One region of the Bifidobacterium porcinum genome, then DNA from elsewhere that is predicted to be linked to it. Evidence: riboswitches for the same ligand, from Rfam matches in the RefSeq annotation. Region 1 holds a riboswitch; the other holds the start of a gene.

Region 1 (4,179 bases):
GAATGATGCGATGGGGTACCGGGTGTCCATCCCCGACGGCTACATCTGGCATGAGGAAACCGATAACGGCGCGACACGAACCTTCACCGACGATTCAATCGGCATGACCATCAAGGTCTCCGGCGCATCGAATACGACTGGTGCTACGGTTTCGAGCGAATACTCCGCCTGCGCTTCAGGCCACAGCGTGTCCTACCATCTGTTGTCCGGCGACATCATGGTGTGCAGTTATGCGGAGAACGGCACCATCACATATGTGAAGGAAATCGTCACCCAGCAATCGATTCTCACGTTGCGTTTCGATTATGCGCAGTCCGCTCAGGAGAAGGGGGCGGCGGTGATCGACGAGGTGTTCCCGACCTTCGTCTCGACGCGCTGACGCATGCACACGTGACTATGATTCGGGCCCGGTCCCTGATGAGGGGACCGGGCCCGAATGCGATCATCATACGTGTTGTGCGACGTATGCACCGCACAGCACGGCAATCCTTAGTCGCGGCTGCCGAACAGACGCAGCAGATACAGGAACATATTCACGAAATCAAGATACAGATTCAACGCGCATACGATTGACAGGCTCTTGATTGCTTCAGGCTGTCCGGCATACTGCGCGAACAGGACACGGGTTTTCTGCGCATCGTACATGGTCAGCCCGGCGAAGATGAGCACGCCGATCGCGGAAATCACCATGATTCCGGTCGAACCCGGAGCGACGAGCATGATGAAGAATTCGCCGACAATCAAAGTGATGAGCGCTGCCAGAAGAATGGGACCGGCTTTCAACAGACTGGAACGCATGGTCAGCGACAGCATGGTCAACACGAAGAAGAACCCGGTGCACAGCGCAAGAACCGTTCCAATCGAGCCAATATCGTAAATCATGAAAATTGAGCTCAACGTGAAGCCCATCAACGCGGCATATAGGTAGAACAGCACGCGTGCGGCCCCCGCCTTGAGATTCATCGCACGATTGCCAATGGCGATGGCCATGACAATCTGCACGAGCATCAGACCAATCCATCCTAGACTGCCGGTGGCCGCCAGGAAGCTGTTGAGCAGTCCAAAGGTCTGGGTGAGCGCCGCCACCACGGCTGTTACCGCGAGACCGGCAGTCATTTCGGCGTAGGCACGGATCATTGAGGTCCGTTCCGCATGTTCGGTGACTGACGCGACCTGGGCGGGAATGGCCGAAGCTGGGGCTACATATCCTGCGCTCGCGCCGGCGCCGGCAGGGGACTGATAGTAGACGGCCTGTGGCTGCGCGGTCGGCTGGCCATGCTGCGGCTGTCCCTGTCCGTCGGCCTGGTATTGGATGTGTTGAGGTGAAGGATTCTGGGGCTGCTGATCGTAGGTCATGATTGCTCCTTTCTTGCGATTATTCTATGGTCTTTTGCTGGGAATCATCTGGAGAAAATCGTCTGATCAGATGTTCCGGATCAATCTGGGCGAGAATCGTGCCGAGGAAAATCATGGCACAGCCCACATATCCGCGTCCCGACATCGTCTCATGCAAAATCAGCGCTCCGCCGACAGCTGAGAAGAACGATTCCAACGACATAATCATCGACGCCTGCGAAGGCGGAACATACCGTTGCCCAACCACCTGGAGCGTATACGCGACGCCCACCGACATGATGCCCGCGTACGCGAGCGCGCCCGCACAGGCCAACGCACCTTGCCAATCCACCTGGTGCAACACCAATGTCGACACCCAGCTGAGCAGCGATACCACCAGATACTGGCCAAGCGACAATGCAATCGGATTGAGCCTGCCGCCCACCCGATCAATGACGAGAATATGCGTGGCATACAACACCGCGCTCGCCAGCAGCACCAGATCGCCCACACTGATGGTGCGGATGGAGTCGGTGACGCACAGCAGATAGAACCCGACTATCGACACAATAATCGCCAGTACGGTGAGCATGTGGATCCGCCGATGCAGGAACAGGAAACCTAGCACAGGAACCAGCACGATATACAAGGCGGTCACGAATCCGGAATGCCCGGCGGACATGCTCAATTGGACCCCGTATTGCTGCGAGGTGGCGCCGGCCCACAAAATCAGCCCGCACACCGCAGACCATACCGCAAGTGTGCCGCGGCTGGCGTTCGGGGACTGCCGCGTTGCCGCGCGCCCCGCCTGAATCCTTGACATCACGACAAGCACGGGCATCAGCGACACAGCGCCCAAAGTGAATCGGATCGCATTGAAGAACATCGGGGAAACCGATTGCATGCCCTGCACTTGGCTGACGAAGGCGAATCCCCAGATCAGGGATGTCAGCAGCAACAACGAGCTGCCGACGATACGGTGCCGTTTCTCATTCTCTTGCATGATTCCAGCATATCCGAACCGAGCGGACGTGTGCAGGGCGGCATTGACCGTGGGGTCGGCTATGGTGGATTGCCGGTGACACGGGGTGCCGACAGGCTGAGAACACACCCGTTGAACCTGATCTAGTCAGCACTAGCGAAGGGATGTCCGGCATGAGTGAGCCACAATACCAGCAATCAAATGAAACCCCACATGCCAGCGGTGCCATGGCGGTGCTCGCGCAATTGGAGGCCGCGGGGGAGCGTGCAGCAGACGCGCCATCCCGGCTGAGAGTCCTGTCCATCGAAGGCTCAGACCCGATCGGCGGCGCCGGAACTATGGCGGACATGAAAGCGTTCACCGCACAAGGAGTGTTCGGGTATGCGGCCATGACCAGCGTCCTCGCACAGAACACTCAGGGCGTGACCAGCATCGTGAACATGGAGCCGGACTTCCTTGTCACCCAGCTGAACGCCGTCAGCGACGACGCGGTCATCGACTCAATGAAAATCGGCATGCTGGGCACCCCGGAACTCGTCGAAGCGGTCAAAGGGTGGTTGTCTGCGCTTGAAGCACGGTACCGCGCCGAAGGCCTGCCCAAACCGGTCGTCGTGCTCGATCCGGTCATGTACGCCAAATCCGGCGATGCCCTGCTCACCCCGCAAGCCGAACACGCCTTGCGCAGCATCATTACCATGGCGGACATCATCACCCCGAATGTGCCGGAACTCGCCGCACTCGCCGACGCCGACCAGCCGGCCGCGGATATCGACACGCTGGAATCCATGGCACACGAGGTATGCAAGCGCTATGGCGTCGCCGTATACGCCAAAGGCGGTGCGCTCGCGCTCGCCGGTGGCGCGTCAAGCACTGACATCCTCGCCGAACCGTCCGACGGGCAGGGCGAGGTGCGCACCACGCGTATCGAAGGCCGTGCGGTGCGCACCCACAACGTCCACGGTACGGGGGACACCCTGTCGAGCACGCTCGCGGCGCTGCGCCCGCAATGCGACACGTGGGAGCAGGCGGCTCGCCGCGCGAAGACATGGATGAACGGGGCGATTGCCGCCGCCGACCGGCTGCATGTCGGCAAAGGGCATGGTCCTGTCGATTTCACGTGGAGGCATGCGCCAACCGGTATGCGGTTCAGCGCCGACTATTGGAACCGCGTGCGGCCGATCCGCGAGCGGATTCACGGCATGCGCTTCATCACCAGCATGGTGGACGCCACGCTGTCATTGGAGGACTTCGCGTTCTACCTGCATCAGGACGATATCTATCTGACGGATTACACATCGCTGCTCGCCCTTGCCTCCTCGCGCGCCGACCGGCTGGACGAGCGGGTGTTCTTCGCGCAGGCGGCGTCCGGCGGCGTGGATTCTGAAGTGATGTTCCACCACGACTGGTTCGTCAAGCACGGATTCGACCCGTCGCCGGTTTCCCGTTCCGAAGTGACGGCAGCCTATATCGGACACGAGCATCGGGTCGCTGACAGCGGTTCGTATGCGCGGCTCGCCGCCGTAGTCATGCCGTGTTTCTGGCTGTACGCCGCGATGGGCAAGGAAATGCGCGAGCAGGTGCGCAACAAGCATATTGATGTCGACACGCATCCCTTCGGCGAGTGGATCCGCATGTACTCCGACCCGGAATTCACCGAGAGCACGCTGCGCGAGGTGCAGATCTGCGACCGGCTGGCCGCCGAAGCATCGATTGACGAATATGAGCATATGATGCATGCGGCGCTCGTTTCGTCGGAGCATGAATTCCGCTTCTTTGAACAAGGACTGACCAGACCTGCGCTGGGATTCTAGGATATTTGGGGTCTCAAGGCCTTGAGACCCAGGGGTCCGGCGCCCCCACGA
Region 2 (4,179 bases), 830 kb from region 1:
GTCTAACAGGAGCCAGCAAGCCGAAAGAGCGCGAGCAGGTGGAACAAGCGCTGCAAGACGGCGAGCTTGATTACATTTTCACCGTCGACCTGTTTAATGAAGGCATCGACATCCCCGCAACCAACCAAATCGTGATGCTACGACAGACACAATCCAGCATCATATTCACCCAGCAGCTCGGCCGAGGCCTACGCAAATACCCAGGCAAATCATCAGTCGTCGTCGTGGATTTCATCGGCAATTACGCCAACAACTATCTCATCCCGATCGCCCTGTACGGCAACAGCGGCGACCGTGACCGCGTACGCAAGAACCTCAACAACCAAGCGCCGGGCTTATGCTCGATCAGCTTCGATCCCATCGCCCGCAAGCGCGTGCTTGATGCGATCGATCATGCCGACCTGTCCGACATGAGAAAACTCAGCGAACAATACCGGGAACTACGTCGCGAATTGAACCGGATCCCCATGCTCATGGATATCACGGCACGTGACACATCGCTTGTGTACACGATAGCCTGCAAATCGAAGAACTATCTGGCCTTCGTCCGTTCACGCGAACGTAGTCTCAGCACCAAGAACGGTGATCCAGATACGCGATTCCGGCTCGAAACAACAACCTCGGTCGAAGACGGAATGCTGACCATGCTGACCGATACGCAGCTGCGTGGCTTGCGGCCACACGAGCTGGTGGCGTTGACGGCGCTTGCCGGGATTGAAATGCCGTATGCCGTACGGGATATGGTTGGCGACCATGCCGACGTACTCTCGCAGGCCGGTAGCGTGGATGTCTTGGATGCCCCAACTTTGCAGCACTTGGTCACCAGTCTGTTCCCTGATTGCAGCGGCGATATCGCACAATGCGAATCGGCGTTGCGGGTACTCGACTATTCGTATTTCACCAGTGCAAACCGGGAGCGTTTCGGCGGCGTGCCGATGGTTGAACTGTCCGGGGATGGTGGAGCACGTCTGTCGTCCCGGCTGCGAGCCTCCTTGCAAGAAAACGCGACATTCCGCCAGTTCTTTGCGGACACCGTGCAGGCAGGACTGGCACAATGCGTCGGACGGTATGAAGAAACCCGCGTCACCGCAAGCAAACAGAGCCTGTCGCTGTCTGCCGTGTTCGACCACGGGTTCATTGTCGGGGAAAAGTATTCACTGTTTGATGTGATGCGGATGTGCGGCTGGAGCAACGAGCAGGTCCCACAGAATGTGGGCGGCTACCGTTACGACGCGAGTACGGGGACCATGCCGATTTTCATCAAATACGAGTCAAGCCAGTATCAGGACCGGTTCATTGACGACCAAGACATCGAGTGGTTCAGCAAGAACAACCGTTCCCTGCAATCGCCAGAGTTCCAATGGATTCGCAAAACCGACGGTGAACCCTGGCAGGATTCGCACTTCGTACCGGTGTTCATCCGCAGGAAAGTCGAAACGAAGGAGACGACGTACTACTATGTCGGCCGCGCCGCCTCGATCGAGGACTCGCACGAGGAAACCAATCGCGGCGCGAACAAGGACGGCGAAGAAATCCAGCAGCGCGTAGTGGTCTCCAATCTGCACCTGACCCACCCCGTGCCGCCGGATCTGCTACGCCATCTCACCGGTGATTCGGAGCAGTGATACCGGTCTTGCCGTTCGAATCTTCCTTCAAGCGGCGACCCGTCATTCCCCCACCCCATACGCGTACGAATCCTCGAAGAACGCGCGCTCGAGTCGCGCGACTTCGGGGAATACGGCGGCCTCCGGGCCGTCGACGCTCGCGTACCGGTTCACGAGCTCGATGAGATTGCCCACCCAGCGGCGAAACAGCTCGCCTTCATGCAGCTCCACCCAACCGCGGTGCGCCGGCACCTGCTGAACGACGCCTGTATCCACCGTGCGCTTAGCCCACGCCAGATACAGCCATTCCATCGCGCACATCAGACACAACAGCTGCGCGAAACTGCCGGTCGCGGCAATCTGGTCGAGATACGCGCAATATTCGCGGTTCGCCGGGGTTTGTGGCACGCTCGTCTGCTGCTGCTCGTCCACCCCGTATTCCTCAAGGAACCGCAGGAAATATGGCTTCTCCTGATCGGCGAAGAATTCGGCCTGCCGGTTGAGCATGTCCCGAATCTCCTGCGTCGGCGCCTGCACGGTCAGGCGTTCCAGCGTCGGCTGCGTAAAGAACGTGAAATCCTGAATCAGATAGCTGATCAGCACGCTGTCAGGCAGGGTGTCGTCCAGTAGTTCGTTGACGAACCGCGAATTGATTGCCGCCTGCCAATCCTCCGCGGCAGCCATGTAGAACGCGTCGGCCACACTGCCGGGCGTCGCTCCAAGAAACGCGTAATCGCCGCTTTTGCTTGCCGGCGCGAGCGGGACGTGCTTGGTCGCCGGTTCACGAGATGCGTCCTGCCCCACAGATTGCGCGGACGTGCCGGACTCGCCGGTTGGAGAAATGTTAGGTGCGGCCACCGCTTGAGAACCATGATTTGATTGAGCAGACGATGATGCCGTCATGGCAGTTCCTTTCCTTCGCCGGTATTACCCGGACAGGTTCACAGGGTCAGCGCCTTGCGCGCACTCTCAGCCGCGGACCCGCCGCAGCTCCCCTAGGTTGTCCAGCCACCCTACCTCAGCCACCCGGACATACGACCGTACAGACAAAAAGCACGCAAGCCCGCCGACGCCACACGCAACCGGCATCACTTCACCGGATTACACCCAGCTGATATCCGCTGCGTCGCTTTGCAAGTTTCTATAGTACGGTATAGAAAGTCGACAGATTTCACGACTTTCTATATCACACTATAGAAAGCTGTTCGTCTGAGATATTCCACACCAGTCGAAGCCCACGCTCCGCCACACCACCGAGGACACCATGACCGATATCGCTTCCGAACTTCCGCAGCACACACCAGCCTCGCCGTCAACGCCGGCACAAACACCGGTACAAACGCCAGCTCAAGTGCCGACACCCACATCGGCCGCAGTCGCAAGGGTTTCGCTGCCGCCATCCGGCTCGCTGCGGCGTGCGCCGCATGTGCACGCTTCCACGGCCCCCGGAGCACACCGACCGATGCGTCGCGCCGACCGCGAAGTCCGTTCCCCACAGCAGATCAAGGATATCCTCGACTCGTGCGAAGTCGTGCGCATCGCCTACCAGGACGCCGAGGGCCTGACCATCGTGCCGATGAATTTCGGATATCAATTCACTCTGGAGCGGTTCCCCCAACCCGAAAACGACCTTCCGGTCAGCTTGTCGGCGGACGGGACACCACTACCGCCGGATTTCGGCGAGCTTCGGATTTTCCTGCATTCGGCGCATGAGGGACGCAAAATCGATGCGATTCGCGCTGCAGGCAACGCGCTTCAGGTCGCTTTCGAACTTGACTGCGATCATCAGGTGCACGAAGGCCGCACGCCCTGCAACTGGTCGGCGTCCTTCCGCTCGATCGTCGGCACGGGCACGGCATCGGTGGTCACGGATCTTGACGAGAAAATCGTTGCCATGCAAGCCCTGATGAGCAAGCAGGCCGGCATGGATCACGTGCCATTCACCGCACAGCAGATGGCAAGCGTCACGGTCTGGCAAATCACTTCGACCAACTTCACCGGCAAAATCCACACCGTTCCGCGCCCGCACGGCGGTAAGTAATCGCCCTTGCGGCGTTTCCCGTCACCGCGTCCCCAACCTGCAATTTGGTATATCACAAACTAGTATATCGTAAGCTAATATATCGTGTGCTACTAATTTGATTCGTTGGGGCGCAAGGCGGAGTTGGGGGCAACTGCCGGCCAACCAGTCAAGACATCAGACTGCCAGTATCCGCCCAACCGCGCCCAGCTGACCGGCGCCCGTTCAGACAATCCCTGGGCAACGCCCCACCAGAGCAATGCGCACCTGGGCGATTTCGCGGTAACACCCATTCGACCAGCGCTCGCCCGGGCAGCAAGGCAACAATCCCCGGCAACTCACCCGAGCAGCGCGAGCAGGTCGTCCTTGGTAAGCCGGCTGATGGCGCTGCCACCGGTCGTCGAGGCATCATCAACGAACTTCGCCGCAAGATCGGACTTCGTACGCTGCAGGTTGATGATGCGCTCCTCGATTGTGTCCTTCGCCACAATCTGGTACACGTTCACATCCTGCGTCTGCCCGATGCGATGCGCACGGTCAGTCGCCTGGTTCTGC

Evidence for each region. A riboswitch is a leader RNA that binds a small molecule or an ion and turns the genes downstream of it on or off. The one in region 1 is predicted to bind thiamine pyrophosphate.
Region 2: it holds a riboswitch for thiamine pyrophosphate, as region 1 does, so the genes downstream of both, ACZ41G_RS06290 (TenA family protein) here and ACZ41G_RS02825 (bifunctional hydroxymethylpyrimidine kinase/phosphomethylpyrimidine kinase) in region 1, are expected to answer to the same signal.

The regions. Positions count from the first base shown of each region.
Region 1 is NZ_AP029603.1:765,496-769,674, forward strand. Features, by position in the region: gene ACZ41G_RS02810 (hypothetical protein) at 1-379, shown strand, start outside; gene ACZ41G_RS02815 (Bax inhibitor-1/YccA family protein) at 490-1,356, opposite strand; gene ACZ41G_RS02820 (DMT family transporter) at 1,376-2,338, opposite strand; TPP riboswitch at 2,410-2,499, shown strand; gene ACZ41G_RS02825 (bifunctional hydroxymethylpyrimidine kinase/phosphomethylpyrimidine kinase) at 2,491-4,128, shown strand.
Region 2 is NZ_AP029603.1:1,590,782-1,594,960, forward strand. Features, by position in the region: gene ACZ41G_RS06285 (DEAD/DEAH box helicase) at 1-1,625, shown strand, start outside; gene ACZ41G_RS06290 (TenA family protein) at 1,668-2,507, opposite strand; TPP riboswitch at 2,501-2,611, opposite strand; gene ACZ41G_RS06295 (pyridoxamine 5'-phosphate oxidase family protein) at 3,067-3,645, shown strand; gene ACZ41G_RS06300 (DEAD/DEAH box helicase) at 3,963-4,179, opposite strand, start outside.